DNA from 3 places in the Macrococcus brunensis genome. Region 3 is predicted to be linked to each of the others. Evidence: riboswitches for the same ligand, from Rfam matches in the RefSeq annotation. Region 3 holds a riboswitch; each other region holds the start of a gene.
What was found. Region 3 has a riboswitch for S-adenosylmethionine ahead of MGG13_RS03440 (methionine ABC transporter ATP-binding protein). Riboswitches for the same ligand answer to the same signal wherever they lie in the genome.
Positions count from the first base shown of each region.

Region 1: another riboswitch for S-adenosylmethionine. It lies ahead of MGG13_RS02460 (amino acid permease); the one in region 3 lies ahead of MGG13_RS03440 (methionine ABC transporter ATP-binding protein).
Region 2: another riboswitch for S-adenosylmethionine. It lies ahead of MGG13_RS00310 (aminotransferase class I/II-fold pyridoxal phosphate-dependent enzyme); the one in region 3 lies ahead of MGG13_RS03440 (methionine ABC transporter ATP-binding protein).

Region 1 covers NZ_CP092179.1:452,268-457,631, forward strand. Annotated here, with positions in the region: gene MGG13_RS02455 (RecQ family ATP-dependent DNA helicase) at 1-1,779, opposite strand, end outside; SAM riboswitch class I at 1,926-2,024, shown strand; gene MGG13_RS02460 (amino acid permease) at 2,065-3,420, shown strand; gene mmuM (homocysteine S-methyltransferase) at 3,404-4,288, shown strand; gene MGG13_RS02470 (hypothetical protein) at 4,403-4,570, shown strand; gene MGG13_RS02475 (hypothetical protein) at 4,700-5,110, shown strand; gene MGG13_RS02480 (hypothetical protein) at 5,150-5,332, opposite strand.
Region 2 covers NZ_CP092179.1:59,849-65,212, reverse strand. Annotated here, with positions in the region: gene MGG13_RS00320 (DUF2188 domain-containing protein) at 44-457, opposite strand; gene MGG13_RS00315 (Y-family DNA polymerase) at 532-1,791, opposite strand; gene MGG13_RS00310 (aminotransferase class I/II-fold pyridoxal phosphate-dependent enzyme) at 1,894-3,051, opposite strand; SAM riboswitch class I at 3,120-3,222, opposite strand; gene MGG13_RS00305 (M20 family metallopeptidase) at 3,478-4,653, opposite strand; gene tenA (thiaminase II) at 4,813-5,364, opposite strand, start outside.
Region 3 covers NZ_CP092179.1:636,891-642,254, reverse strand. Annotated here, with positions in the region: gene sufD (Fe-S cluster assembly protein SufD) at 1-280, opposite strand, end outside; gene sufC (Fe-S cluster assembly ATPase SufC) at 293-1,066, opposite strand; gene MGG13_RS03450 (MetQ/NlpA family ABC transporter substrate-binding protein) at 1,274-2,095, opposite strand; gene MGG13_RS03445 (methionine ABC transporter permease) at 2,121-2,816, opposite strand; gene MGG13_RS03440 (methionine ABC transporter ATP-binding protein) at 2,809-3,834, opposite strand; SAM riboswitch class I at 3,902-4,002, opposite strand; gene MGG13_RS03435 (thioredoxin family protein) at 4,039-4,338, opposite strand; gene MGG13_RS03430 (toprim domain-containing protein) at 4,298-4,681, opposite strand; gene gcvH (glycine cleavage system protein GcvH) at 4,752-5,132, opposite strand; gene MGG13_RS03420 (Spx/MgsR family RNA polymerase-binding regulatory protein) at 5,200-5,364, opposite strand, start outside.

The sequences.
Region 1 (5,364 bases), 180 kb from region 3:
GATAAGAGTGGGTCTTCTTAAACTCGGCACGCCAGTTATCACTTCGATATCATTTGCAGCAATATGCTCTTTCAGAAAGTGAGTCACAGTCGTCACGGTCTTGTCTGAGAAATGACCTTGCTCTCGCTCCAGCATAAACCGCCTGCCGATAGGAGAGTAGGCATCAACAGTATAAGTCCAGCCGAGTTCGTATACGAGTGCGTCGTCAACCTTCTTATTGTTCGACCAGCGTTTACGCGGTGTGATGACACCGTGCAGCTTGTTCTTAAATTCCTTCGCCTGCTCAAGATAAGGATTGTCGTCCTCCAGTGTAATGAACTGCCTGTTACGACAATGCGCACAGATGCCGCAGCGTTCCTTTGTATCAGGCGCGTCCAGTTCGTCCGCAATAAACTTCATATAGCAGCCGTCATAATTGATGAATGCTTTCAGGTTATCCAGTTCAGCAAGACGAGTCTCATTCAGCTGCTTTTGAATCCGCGCGTTGCCCGCCGCATCAAAATGGTGCTTCGGATGGACGTAGTACTTACTTTTCTCCATATAGATATAGTTATGGACATAGAGATACTTCAGTACAGAAGCGAGTTTTGTGACGTTCAGATTGAAATGCTGCAGAATCTCATTCCGTTTCAGTCCATCTGCGCTGTCACCGATCACCTGCAGAATCTGCTGCAGCAGCTCCGGATCCTTGTTCGCGCCTTCAATAAATGACTTGATGATCTCTTCGTCCTCCTCCCCGTGCAGCAGAATCGCTAAGGCAGGAGAACCATCACGCCCGGCACGGCCGATCTGCTGATAGTAGGCGATCAGGTTCTGCGGCAGCTGGAAATGAATGACGAAACCGATATCGGATTTGTCATAACCCATGCCGAGCTTGACAGTAGAGACAATAACGCGTGTCATGCCAGTATGGAATCCTTCGAGTATGTCTTCAGTCATATCTTCACCAGACGCATCCTGCAAACCCGAATAATAAGCAGTAACAGAGATACCTTGTAGCGACAGGAAATAGGCAACAGAGTCACATTCCTTCTTCGTCAGGCAGTAGATGATGCCCTGTTTCTTGCTCAGGAATGGATGTCGCGTCAAAGCATCCGTGATAAAAGCCAGCCGTTCAACCTTACTCTGTGCCGCGTTGACCTGAATGGAAATATTGTCACGAATCAAGTCGCCACGGAAGACCTGTAAGTCATCACCTAACTGATCCTTGATATCCTGAATCACCCGGTCATTCGCAGTCGCTGTCGTCCCGAGAATCGCGATGTGATCAGGGAACGACTGCAGCAGATAGACGATACGCTGATAGTCAGGTCTGAAATCATGACCCCAGTCAGAAATCGAATGTGCTTCATCCACCACGACCATCTCAATGTTATTCACTTCACTGAGATGCTCTACAAACTCTGGATTTGACAGCTTCTCAGGCGAGACAATAATCGCATCTACTTCGTTTAGCGACGCATAGATCATCTCCCAGTCATCGCGGTTGTTGCTGTTGATGGTCACGACATTGAGACCGAGCTTTTTCGCTGCCTCAATCTGATTGTGCATCAAGGCAAGAAGCGGACTGATAATAATCGTCGGACCCGCACCACGTTCCCGCAGTATCTTCGTCGCAATGAAGTAGACAATAGACTTACCCCAGCCCGTCTTCTGAATGACCAGCGTCTTCTGCTTATTCACGACAGCTGTAATGGCCTCAAGCTGACCGTTGCGAAACTCACTGTCAGGACCATATGTCTCTTTTAAAATCTGGATAGCGCGTTCTGAAACGTTCATGGAAAAACCTCCTTAGTTAATCTCATTTATTGTAACAAGAGCAGAACTAAAAGTATAAGAGTCTGAAGTTGAGTGAAAAAACTGAAAATAATAAAAATATGATTGACCGACTATAAGTCTGATGATATGCTATGTATCAATTAAATAACTTATAAAGAGAGATGGAGGGAATTGGCCCTTTGAAGTCTCAGCAACCGGCATTTGCACGGTGCTAAATCCAACAGGTTCTGCCTGAAATATGAGTGTATACTTTTATACCCCTCTTTTTCAGAGGGGTATTTTTTTATGGGGGGAAGAAAAATGAGTAATGAGTTCAAAAGAGGGTTAGAGAAGCGTCATGTCATGATGTTAAGTTTCGGTGGTGTAATTGGAACGGGTTTATTTCTAAGTACAGGATATACTTTGCAGCAAGCAGGACCGATAGGAACAGTTATTAGCTATATAATAGGTGCCCTGCTCGTCTATATTGTGATGAAATGTATGGGTGCATTAGCTGTAGAACATCCAGATGTAGGGGGATTCCATACATATGCAAACATCTATATTCATCCATCAATCGGGCATGTGGTCGCATGGAGCTACTGGTTATGCTGGACTATCGCACTCGGATCTGAAGTCACTGCGGGAGGGATTCTTTTTCAGAAGTGGTTTCCTCAATTTCCAGTCTGGTTATTTAGTTTGATTTTTATAGTAGTTATTGTAGGTATTAATTTTACGACTAGTAGAACTTATGGAGAAACAGAATTTTGGTTATCTTTAGTAAAAGTGCTTGCGATTGTCGTTTTCATTATTGTTGGATTGCTTATTATCTTTAACTTAATACCATCAAAACTGGAGCCAGTCATAGACGGCGAAAAGTTACTCAAGATTCCTCATGGTCTATTCGGGATCTTTACGACTATGCTAGCAGTCAATTATGCTTTTAGTGGTACAGAACTGATTGCCATTGCTGCAGGAGAGACTAAGAATCCTCAAAAAGTCATCCCGAAAACAATAAGTGCAACGGTATGGCGTTTAGCAGTTTTATTTATTGGAACTATTATCATCATGGTTCTGTTGCTGCCGATTGACAAAGTGAGCTTACTTGAAAGTCCTTTTGTATCCATATTGGATAGCATAGGTATACCTTTTGCAGGAGATATCATGAACTTTGTTATATTGACGGCTTTATTGTCAGCGGCAAACTCAGGCCTTTATGCTTCAAGTCGTATGCTTTGGAGTTTATCCGAGCGTGACAATATTATTCCTATAGCACGAAAACTGAATAAAAAGGGTATGCCGATCAATGCGACAATTATCAGTTTAGCAGGTGCCCTCTTAAGTTTATTATCCAGTGTGATTGCGCCTTCTACGGTTTATTTAGCCCTTGTATCCATTGCAGGGTTTGCAGTCGTTGTTGTATGGATGAGCATATGTGCTGCAAGGTACAATCAACTGCGTAAAAAGCAGGAAACTCACAAAAAAGCCTATATATTGCCGATTGCCGGGTTTCTATTATGTTTGATTTCAACTATTGGTGTCCTGTTTGATCCAAATCAGAGATTAGCCACATTAATAGGATTGCCATTCTGCATTCTTGTAGGATTACTTCATTATTTCATTAAGAAAAAAGGAGGAGAAATTCATGCAGTTACAAGATAAATTAGGACAGGAAATCATTTTATTAGATGGAGGATTCGGCACAACCGTTGAGCAGTTCGGTTATGATGTTAATCATCCTTTGTGGTCTTCAAATTTAATAGAATCAAATCCGGAAGCTGTCTACCAAGTGCATCAGGCATTTGTTGATGCAGGTGCAGAAATCATTTTAACTAACACTTATCAGGCGGCTATACAGTCATTTATTAATATGGGATTAAACTATCAAGATGCAAGAAACTATTTAAAGAAAGCAGTAGAGATTGCCAGACGAGCAGCTAAAGAGAATACGATTATTGCAGGCTCGTTAGGACCATATGGAGCAATGCTGGGTAACGGCGCTGAATATACTGGCGACTATATTATCTCCGAGCAAGATTACATCGACTATCATAAAGAGCGCTTAGATATACTGATTGAAGCCGGAATCAGCGTATTTGCATTTGAAACCATTCCTAATCTTGAAGAAATCAAAGCAGTAAAGAAATTGCTTGAGGAATATGAAGAAATAGAAGCATGGCTATCAGTAACGCTGAATGACAGTACACACCTGTCAGATGGTACACAGCTTGATGAGGTTATTGAAACTGTGAATGCTATTCCAAATGTACTTGCATTCGGAATCAATTGCACAAGCATTAAAGTGATAGATGAAGCAGTAGATAAATTAATCAAGCAAAGTTCTAAAGATATTATTCTTTATCCGAATGGTGGCAGAAAGTATGATGCCAGCAACAAAGTATGGATTGGGGATGAAGAACAGTCACTACTTGAAGCGGCTGTCAGATGGAAAGATAAAGGCGTCAAGTTTATAGGAGGATGTTGTCAGGTAGGACCGGACGATATCAAAGAGTTAAAAGCATCTTTATAACAAGTTAGAAACACACTTCTATTTATTAGAAGTGTGTTTCTATTTCATAGAAATAATATGATATAATGAGCTTGATTCTAAATGTTATAAAATGACATAAAAGGAGATAATGACATGTTGAAACTAATCAGCAAACTTTTTTCTAGAAAGAAAGAAGAGAAACAAACACAATGGCCACCGAAGCATGCGCAGAAGTTAACTGCAGAAGAAATACAGGAGAAAATCGACGAAAATAAAAGTGATGAAAACCAAATAGTGCTAGGCGGTACTCATTCAGTTTAAAAGAGAATGGAAACAAGAATCAAACGAAGACAATATCGTTTGATTTTTTTATGCAATGAACTTGAATTAAAAGTAGTTAATAAGGGAACAATACTAGAGAATATCAATTCTATGAAAAGGGGCGAGCTTATGGAATTCAATATACCGAGTAAAGACTATGAAATAGCTGTCGCATCTGCACAGGAGAAAAGTGCGCTGAATGCAAAGATATCAGAAACAGCCATGCACACTATCATGCAGCAGGGTTTACCTGAAGAAGAGGATAGATACGCGATTGGACTTTATCACGAGAAAGATCCGGACAACTATCATTTCGTGTCAGAGATTTTCTACGGAGAAAACGGTAGAGTGATCGGGATGAATACGGTACCTGAAGATGAATATGATCTTAATCTTAATATGACGATAGATGAATGTATCGATCTCGCGGTTATTCTTATTCTGGAATTTGATGACCCATTAGTGGACCGCATTAAAATTCTCTATAAAAACGGAGTATCAGATATCCCTGTCGTTAAATATATAGTGCGAGAGTGGTAACAATAGAACCGGAACAGAGCAGAGGCTTTGTTCCGGTTCTTATTTGTTTCTGGTCAGCCAGGAAGCATATAAGGCATAGGTCGCAAAAATAGTGAAAGATAATCCATAAGCAAATATACCAGTGCTGTCGGCATTGTCGTTAACAGCATTGAAGTAAAAAACGTAATCGCCGACTGCAAGGATAAAAGCGAGCAGCACACTTAAAAGAGTAGAACGTTTCATCGGGCACCTCTCTTTTTCTGTTGAAAGACAGC
Region 2 (5,364 bases), 580 kb from region 3:
AAATTCAAATAGATACCCCCAATCAGTAGATTGGAGGTATCTATCAATCATTTTTTTGATGCTGAATGACTTTCACATCTTTGTTATCAGCAATTTCTTTAGCACGCTTTGCCGCTTCCTGTTTTGTATCATGCGTTGAATCTGCGCGTTGAGCACCCTGTGTCTTCACGTGCCACTTATTATCTTCAAAGTAGACTTCAACGTCCTTGTCCATCAGCTCTGGATGTGCTGAATCATCTTTTTTGTGCTGCGTGATTTTCTTGTTCTTCAGTTCATGCAATTCTTCTGTTGAGGCCGCTTTATACCAGTCTTTCGCCTGTTTTGTCGCAATAGGAATCAAATCTTCTTCCTTATAGCCATCTGTCAGCATCGCATTTCCGATATCGATGGCCTTCTTCCGTTCAAGTTCATCAAAGTTCTTCCAGCTGTTCGGGTAGTCATTCATTGTCCACATCATCATCACTCCCATTTCAATTGTTACTCTTTCCATAACCTTTTTGAGGAGATATTAATCTTCTATTAATGAGAAACTTAACCTTTATGACCGGCGATGAGTCCTTTTCGCAGTTTAATAGTGCCGCTATTCGTTAAGGACGACGCTCGTATGACGATGTCTTTACCATACTTACGACGGAGCTGGTCAAGATAATCTTCTACAATCTCCCGTTTCATGTCTTCCGGTGCTTCAAAGAGACTCATCTGTCTGATTCGACTATCACGCAGATTGCTGAAAGAAACACTTACTGTCCTGAAAAGGCGGTTTATCTCTGCATATTCTTCTAAGTACCGCCAGATCAGGTTAACAATCTGCATAGTCGCTGTGAAATAATCCTTCTTAGTGAACTGTTTATGGATTCCCCCACCATCTGCATAGCCTACAGTAAAGGCAATCGTCGTCGGATACAGATTCTTCTCTCTGACGCGGTAAAACACCTCATCTATCTGTTCACTGATGACCGTCTTCAGTTCATGAAACTGATAATCACGCATCAGAATCTGTGACTTACCGTATGATTTGCCTTTGATGACATGCGGTTTGCGAATCACACTTTCATCTATTCCATTGGCATGCAAGTGCAGATCGACGCCGATAATACCGAAGTCACGCTTTAAATATTCAACTGGATAATGGGCTAGATCACCGATACTGAAGATGCCTTTCTTGTTCAGCTTCTTCTCCGTCCGATTATTAATGCCCCACATCTCAGTCAGTGGTTCGATATCCCACAGTTTACGGGGGACATCGTGATAACGCCATTCAGCGACACCTTCTGTCGTCCGTTTTGCTTCTAAGTCCATGGACAGCTTGGCAAGCAGAGGGTTTGAGCCGATACCTATCGTGCTGACAATCTGCGTCTGATTGTAGATTTCCTGCTGCAGTATACGTGCCATCTGATAAGGTGACCGGGCAAACAGATGATAGGAATCCGTGATATCCATAAAGAATTCGTCGATACTATACTGATGGAAATCTTCGGGCGCTACATATTGCAGCGCAATCGCTGAAATCTCGCTCGATACTTGAATATATTTAAGCATAGAGGGGTTAATGATATAAATATCTGAACGATGCGGAATTTCAAATAATCTTGATCCAGTTTTTATACCTAATGTTTTTAAAGGCGGTGTTGCAGCCAGTACAACAGAACCTTGACGTTTCGTATCTCCGACAACAGCGAGTTTAGTCGTCAGCGGATTCAGTCCTTTTTCGATACACGAGACCGATGCAAAGAAGCTTTTAAGGTCAACACAAAGTACATCACGAGAACTACATTGATAATAGTCATACATTCTCCCACCTCATTTATATATCAAGTGTATACGAGAACATACGTTCGTGTAAAGTAGTGAGAAGGACTCTTACTTTAATAAAATAATTCACTTAAAACGGCTTTAGTGATAGAGCGCTTTTGTTTCGGCAAGTCTATTCAGCAGTTCCTCTATCTCCTCATCACTGATAGCAAGAGAAATCCGAATATACTGATCACCATTTGAACCAAATGGCAAGCCCGGTGTCGTCAATATAGACTGTTTCTTCAGCAGGTCATCTACATATGCTTCGCTGTTATAACCATCCGGGATTTTAAGCCATAGGAAAATACCGCCCTGCATCGGCTCAAACGGAATACCTGCCTCAGTCAGGAAGCTTGTCACTTTATCTCTACGCTTTCTGAAGATGGCGTTCTGCGTCTCTAGGAAAGGTTCTCCCAGTGCCAGTGCACTGACCGCTGCTTCCTGGACGACCCCCCACATCCCGACTTGTGTATGGTCCTGATAATAATTGAGTGCGCCGACGATATCCTTATTACCTACCGCAAAACCAATCCGCACCCCTGACATATTAAAGCCTTTAGAGAGTGAATAAATTTCCACTGCCACTTCTTTTGCACCTTCTGACTGCAGGATACTTGGATTTTTAGCGTCGAATCCGAACGCTGCATAGGCAAAGTCATGCACAATCTGTATCTTCGTCCCTCTGAAGCGCTCGATAATCTCATCGAACCCTGCACGTGTCGCGACCGCTCCTGTCGGATTGCTTGGATAATTGAGATAGATGAGTCGAGTCTTGTCTAATACCGCGGAATCAAGTGCATCAAAATTCGGCCAGTAACGATTGGCCGGCAGTAGTGGCAGCTCATAAACTGTACCACGTGCAAGCTTCACACCTGCAAGATAGTCCGTATAACCTGGGTTCGGCAGCAATACACCTTCTCCCGGTTCAATGACACAAAGAGGCAGGTTGACCAGTCCGTTCTTCGTCCCATAAAGAATACAGATTTCCTCGTCTTTATCCAGCTCAACACCATAAGTCTCCAGATAGAATTGCTGAATCGCTTCTTTTAGGACTTCCTTACCCCGGAACACGCCATATTTATTATTAGCAGGCTCCTGCACTGCTGACTGAATTGCTTCCAGCACTTCCGCCGGCACTTTCTGGTCAGGTATACCGACTGCTGTATTAATGAGGGGGTTAGTCCCGATTTCGAGCTTTCTGCCCATCGTCTTGCCGAAATAACTTTCGGGTATCGAATCCAGTAATCTAGAACGCATGCTCTCTCTCCTTCTTATCTCTAAAAATTAAAAACGTCATTACTTCAGCAGTAATGACGTTAAAAGATCACTTATCTGCCAAGCTTCTGCTTGATGGATTTAGCACAGTGCTCACAGAGCCTGCTGCTGAGACTTCATAGGGCCAGTTCCCTCCATCTCTCTGGATAAGACATATTTAAATGATTGTTATCAATATAGTATTAAAACAGGAGGTTGTCAAACCGGTTTCCGCTCCAACACTGTCTCTTTATAAGTGAAGTTCAGTTTCCTTTTCCAGTCGAGGCGCCTGCAGCTTAATAATCTGCCAGAAAATGACGATCATTATCAGCTGTGCCATACTTTTCTTTTGACTACTAGCTTGATTAATCATCAATAATCATTTGCATAAAAAGAAGACAACCATGGTCTTTCCTTGCTCGATATTCATTATTTTTCATCGTTCAGATAAGTTAATACAGCTGTGCCTACTGCTTTAGCTGCAACCATCATCGATTTTTCACTGATGTTGAATTTAGGATGATGGTGCGGGAAGATTTCCCCGTCTTCTGGTGCAGCGCCTGAGTAAATAAAGGTACTTGGAAGTTCTTTAGCATAGTATGCAAAGTCTTCTGACGGGGGTTGTGGTTCTGTCTGCTCAATTTGTACATCAGAGTGATCTTTAATGGCATTGACCACATACTCTGTGAATGCTGGATCATTATATAGCGCTGGGTAGTCATCATTATATTCCAATTCACATGTGACACCGTACATGGCTTCAAGCCCTGATGAGAGACGTTTAATTTCTTTTTCGATAGTTGCTTTTGTCTCTTCAGTCAATCCACGGACGTCTCCTTCAAGTTCAACAGCATCTTTGATCACATTGAACGGGCCTTTCCCATCGAATGAACCAATAGTCACAACACCTGTTTCAAACGGGCTGAGTCTTCTTGATACGACTGTCTGCACAGCAGTGACGAAAGCGCTCCCTGCTACAATTGCATCATTCGCCATATGCGGAGATGAGCCGTGACCACCTTTACCTTTGATCTTCAGTTTGAAGAAGGCACGTCCCGTCTGCACAAACCCAGGATAATAGTACATTTTACCTGTTTCCATCGTACTCATGACGTGGACACCGATCACGTTATCAACGCCCTCAAGTACGCCGTCCTTAATCATTGTCTGTGCCCCACCTGGCGGAACTTCTTCAGCTGGCTGATGAATAACGACAATCTTACCGCTGAAGCTATCTTTCATTTCGATCAATGTATCTGCAAGTATCAGCATATAAGCTGTGTGCGCGTCGTGACCACACGCGTGCATGACACCTTTATTTTTAGAAGCATAAGGCAGACCGGTTTCTTCTTCGATTGGCAATGCATCAAAATCTGCACGAATCGCAATTGTTTTACCTGGTTTACCAGAGTCAATAGTCACTTTAACCCCATTCGCGCCGACATTTGTCTCGACTTCAGCATCTTTTCCTTCGTAGAAATCCGCAATATATTTCGGCGTTTCTTTTTCTTCGAAAGATAATTCTGGATTTTCATGTAAATGACGTCTGATGGCAATCATCTGTTCTTCTTTACTTTCAAGTGTTTTGATTAACTGATTGTACACGCCTATTCACTCCTTACGAAATCATTTTATTTCAATAATGTCCCCTTCTTTATTTTTTGTAAATATACGCTCTTTAACTGCCTTTCATATCACTGATTCTGCGACCATTCAGAACCAGTTTTGGAGCGTCAGGGTCATGTCCTTGCAGAGTTGCGACAATTACACTGTCTCCTTACAGGGCCAGTTCGAGATGTTCTCAGCCATGTCCCAGAACAGATATTCATAATAGCTGGTCTTTACGACAATCTCTTCCAACACTTTTAATTCTGCCTCACTCTTACCTTCAGCAGCTTCATTCATCAGCCGGATACAGTCATCCTTCAGTTCAGTGAATTCAGGTGAATGATACATATCCACCCATTCCTGATACACACCAAGATTGTTGTTTGATGCTGCAAGGTGCTCACCAATATAGTGATAGCTCCACGTACAGGCAAGCACTGCTGCTATCGTATATTCAACGCCACCCTGATGAGCCATCTTCAGCATATAGCTGGTATAAGATTCCGTCACTTCAGCCGCTTGCACCGCCTCAAGCTCTTCTTGTGTTATACCGAACTGCGCTGCATAAGAACGGTGTAAGGCCATCTCCGTCGCCAGTGTGCCGTGCAGCAGTTCGCCGAAAGTCGTCATCATAGCAAGATCAGTGGCTTTCGAGGCACCGACTGCAAACAATCTCGCATATTCAATTAAATAAATATAATCCTGCTT
Region 3 (5,364 bases):
CAGGCGTGTTGTTATGTTGAACGTACAGGTTTTCTACCGCTTCAACATCAATGATTGATTTCACTTCTTCTGGCAGAGCGTCTGTCCCGTCAAAAGTATCGCTATCTGTTGCGTGGTAAGTCACGTCAAAATTCCAGCGGTCCAGTCTCGTTTTATCAGGTTTAGGCATATCGATAGAATCTAAACGGTTAAACGCATCTTCACGAATAGCCGTCATCCATGAAGGTTCATTTTTTGATTGTGATAAACCTTTGATTTGTTCTAAGTTGATGTCACTCATTTCAGTTCCTCCTTATTCAGCTGCTTCATCCTGAATGTTTAATTCTTGTTTGATCCAGTCATAACCTTCTGCTTCAAGACGCTGAGCAAGTTCTTCTCCGCCTGACTTAACGACGCGACCTTGCATCATCACGTGTACGAAGTCTGGTGAGATGTAGTTCAGAAGACGTTGATAGTGAGTGATGATCAAGCAACCGAAGTTTTCGCCGCGCATTTCATTGATTCCTTTTGATACGACTTTAAGCGCATCGATATCGAGTCCTGAGTCAATTTCATCTAAGATAGCAAATTTAGGTTCTAACATCATTAATTGAAGAATTTCGTTACGTTTTTTCTCCCCGCCAGAGAATCCTTCATTTAAGTAACGTGTTGCCATATCAGGGTCCATTTCAAGGAATTCCATCTGTTTATCCATTTTTTTAATGAACTGCATTAAGTTGATTTCCTGACCTTCTTCACGACGAGAGTTAATCGCTGAACGTAAGAAGTCTGCATTTGTCACACCTGAGATTTCAGATGGATATTGCATCGCAAGGAAAAGACCTGCCTGCGCACGTTCATCTACTTCCATTTCAAGAACATTTTCGCCATCAAGTAAGACTTCGCCTTGAGTGACTTCATATTTTGGATGACCCATGATCGCTGATGATAGAGTTGATTTACCTGTACCATTTGGTCCCATGATAGCGTGAACTTCACCTTGTTTGATTGTTAAGTTTACACCTTTTAAAATCTCTTTTCCTTCGATTGAAACGTGTAAATCTTTAATCTCTAATACTGATGCCATTTGTGTACCCTCCACGAATTATAATTATTTTAAACTCTTAATAGTTTATAATGATTTTAATTTACAGTCAAAGACTCTTAAATTCATTTACTCAATTATTATAACGTAAATAGAATGATTGTTAAATGGATTGAGACCATTTCATTGAGAATCGTGGTGGAGTGATTGAAAATAAAAAACACTCAGCACAAGGCTGAGTGTTAACTATTAGTTTGCAGCAATAACTGCACCTTTATATTTCTCATCAATAAATTTCTTAACGTCATCAGATTGAAGGGCTTTGACAAGTGCTTTGATTTTAGCATCGTCTTTATGACCTTTCTGTACAGCGATTAAGTTAGCATATGGTGAGTCTTTATCTTCAAGTGCGATAGAATCTTTAACCGGGTTCAGTTTGTTATCAAGAGCGAAGTTAGAGTTGATGATGACCGCATCTCCTTCACCATTGTTAAATGATTTCGGTAAGAATTCAGCTGCCTGCTTGTTGTTGAATTTCAGATTCTTTTTGTTTTCAGCGATATCTTTGAATGTCGCTTTAACCGGGTCTGTTCCTTCTTTTAATTTAATTAAGCCTGCTTTAGTGAAGAATGATAAGAAACGACCTTCTTCAGCTGGGTTGTTTGATACGAAAATTTCAGCGCCATCTGGTAATTCGTCTAATGATTTATACTTTTTAGAGTATACAGCCATCGGTTCGATGTGCACGTTACCAGCTGATTCTAATTTGTAGCCTTTTTCTTTTGTTTCAGTATCTAAGTATGGTGTGTGCTGGAAGAAGTTAGCATCTAATTCACCATCATTTAACAGGCGGTTAGGTGTTGTGTAGTCGTTGATGATCTTGATATCAAGCTTGTAGCCTTCTTTTTCAAGGATTGGTTTAACTTGTTCAAGCAGTTCTGCGTGAGGGGCTGGTGAAGCGCCTACTTTAATTGTTTTATCTTCTTTACCACTTTCCTTTGAGTCTGAACCACATGCTGTCAGAACAACAGCGAATAACAGAGTGAGTGCAAATACTAAAAATTTCTTCATCGTTTTTCTCCTTTGTTTTTTATATTTAACGTTTATCCGTGCGCTTCGCAAGGAAGTCACCGATAAACTGTATTGCAAAGACAATCAGCAGAATAAAGACAGTTGAGACTAAAATCACATCATTCTGACTGCGGGTAAAACCAACTAAATAAGCAAGGTTACCGAGTCCGCCTGCACCGATGACGCCGGCGATAGCCGTTGCACCGACAAGCGAAATCGTCGTGACAGTGATACCTGAAATAAGTGCAGGCATCGATTCACGAAGCAGTACTTTCCAGATCAATGTCCAGCGGCTTGCGCCCATCGCTTCTGCTGCTTCAATGACACCCTTATCGATTTCTTTCATACCGATTTCAACAAGACGAGCATAGAACGGTGCAGCACCGATGATCAAGGCTGGAAGTGCACCTTTAACCCCACTGATCGTGCCCATCAGGACATTTGTGAACGGGATGAGGAGCAGAATCAGGATAATAAACGGAATCGCCCGGAACAAGTTGACGAAAAATGCCATGATGTTATAGAAAATCTTAGCACCTTTTGATTTACTGCGTGACGCAAGGAATAACGCCGTTCCGATAATCAGACCAAATACAAACGTAAAGATGGCCGAGATAATCGTCATATAAAGAGTTTCATAGACTGCGACCCAGACATCCGGCCAGACCACATTTTCAAAGCTGAACATTTCTCTCAGCGTGTCCATCATTGTATTATCCACGTCTTTCCACCTCCGCTTCTACACCATGCACCTTTAACTCATCGAACATTCTCTCGACGTCTGCAGTCAGTGCAGGAACATGTACAATCAAATGGCCGAAAGAGCCGTTTTGCGTATGCTTGATGTTCCCTGCAAGTACATTCGCATCCAGATCGTATTTTCTGATCATACGACTGACAATCGGCTGCCCCGTAGAAGAACCGACAAACTTCAGTCGAAGGATTGCACCTGTCGGATAATGCGCCATGATTTCATCGATAGAGGCTTCGACTTCAGCATCTTTCAGATCGTCTTTGACAAAACGCTGCGTGACGCTGGATTGTGGGTTTTCAAACACCTGCATGACAGGTCCCTGTTCCACGACACGACCATTTTCCATGACAGCGACTTGATGACAGATTTTACGGATGACCTGCATCTCGTGCGTGATCAGAATAATGGTCAGGTTGAGCTGGCGATTGATGTTGACTAACAGATCCAGAATCTCGTCTGTCGTCTGCGGATCGAGTGCACTCGTCGCTTCATCACAGAGCAGGACAGTCGGGTTATTCGCAAGTGAACGGGCAATACCGACACGCTGCTTCTGTCCACCTGATAACTGAGAAGGATAAGCATTTTCACGTCCTTCAAGCCCCACCATACGAATCAGTTCATTGACACGTGCCGTACGCTCCGATTTAGAGACGCCGGCGATTTCAAGTGGAAATGAGATATTATCGAATACAGTACGTGACCAGAGCAGATTGAAATGCTGGAAAATCATACCGATCTTCTGTCTTTTCTTTCTAAGGTCAGTCGGACTGAGTTCTGCTATGTTATCGCCACCGACAACCACATCACCTGTCGTCGGTTTTTCAAGACCATTAAACATACGGATTAGCGTACTTTTACCTGCGCCTGAAAAACCAATGACACCATATATTTCACCTTCGTTGATCGTCAGATTGACATCATCAACGGCAGTAATCGTTCCTTTCTTCGTTGCAAACTGCTTAACTACTTGATTTAACGTAATCACTTACGTACCTCCTTTAAATGAATAAAGCGTCTTTCCCGTAAAGAGAAAGACGCAATGAGTTCATCGTCTCTCATCTTCTAAAGCTCATGCTTTATGTGAATTGGCACCATGTCATAAGACGGTTGCCGGGCTTCATAGGGCACATCCCTCCACCACTCTTGATAAGAGTTATATTCAATTGTTATACATATTAGACTACAATATTTAAATCGTCAATACTTTCCGAATAATTTCATAAATATTTGTGACAGATTCGAATCGGTAGACTGTCTCCACAACTTCATCATCTTTGACAATGAGAAGAACAGGGACACTTATCAACTGATAATTCTGCGCCAGAGACTCCGCAAAATTTAAATCTACTTTCATGATATTGACTTCAATCAGCTCTGGAATGATATCTATCATGCGCTCTGCAACTTTACAAGTGCCACAGAGCGGCGTGTAGCCGAATATCACATAATCACCAGACGGGGCTGAAGGCAAATACTCGCTGACTTTCATCTTCTACTTCCAGACCTTTCACTTCAAACTCATGTTTCATTAATTTTTTGGCAAGGTAATCAACAGGACAGCGGCCGACTTCACCATAAGTCGGATCGATATAGATATGCTTACATTCACTTAAATGACGTTTGAACCAGCTGCGAATGTTCTTTCCAGCTTTATCAGCATCGGTCATCACGTAGACATTATGACCTGTCAGTTCATCGAGCATTTCATCCATTTTACTGATTCCCATCGTGCCGTTCGTGCAAATAATATGTACAGGTTCAGATAAAACTTGTTGTAACTTTTTCTTGTCAGACTTGCCTTCCACAACTATGACTTTACTGATTACAGACATCTCATCACCTTTTCATATGCAATTATAAAAAAAATCCTTGATAAGAATCTTATCAAGGAAATTATAGCATTTAAGCGTTAATCATTTCATCATATTGAGCTTGATCAAGTAACTCATTTAATTCATCGTCACTTTCAGTCTCAACTTTGATCATCCAAGCATTTTCGTATGGAGATTCGTTAACGAATTCTGGAGAATCTTCAAGTTCGCTGTTTACTTCTACAACTTTACCACTAAGTGGAGCGTATAATTCAGATACTGTTTTAACAGATTCAACGCTACCGAAAGGTTGTCCTGCTGAAATTTCATCGCCAACTTCTGGAAGTTCAACGAATACGATGTCTCCAAGTTCTGATTGAGCGAAGTCAGTAATACCGATTGTTTTTACGTTTCCTTCTGATTTTACCCATTCGTGATCTTTAGAATATTTTAAGCCTTCAATAGTTGCCACAAAAATCCCCTCCTAATAATGATTACACTCTAATAATGACATAGCATGACGGGTTATTCAACTTTTTTTATAGCCAAATCTGACGATATTGTTCTTCCTTGAATCCAAGTGTTATCTGCTTCCCGTTAGTCGCAAGGGGTCTTTTAACAAGCATACCGTCCGATGCAAGCAGATTTAATTTTTCTTCCAGTGATAACGTTTCCAATGTTTCTTTTAATTCAAGCTCTCGGAA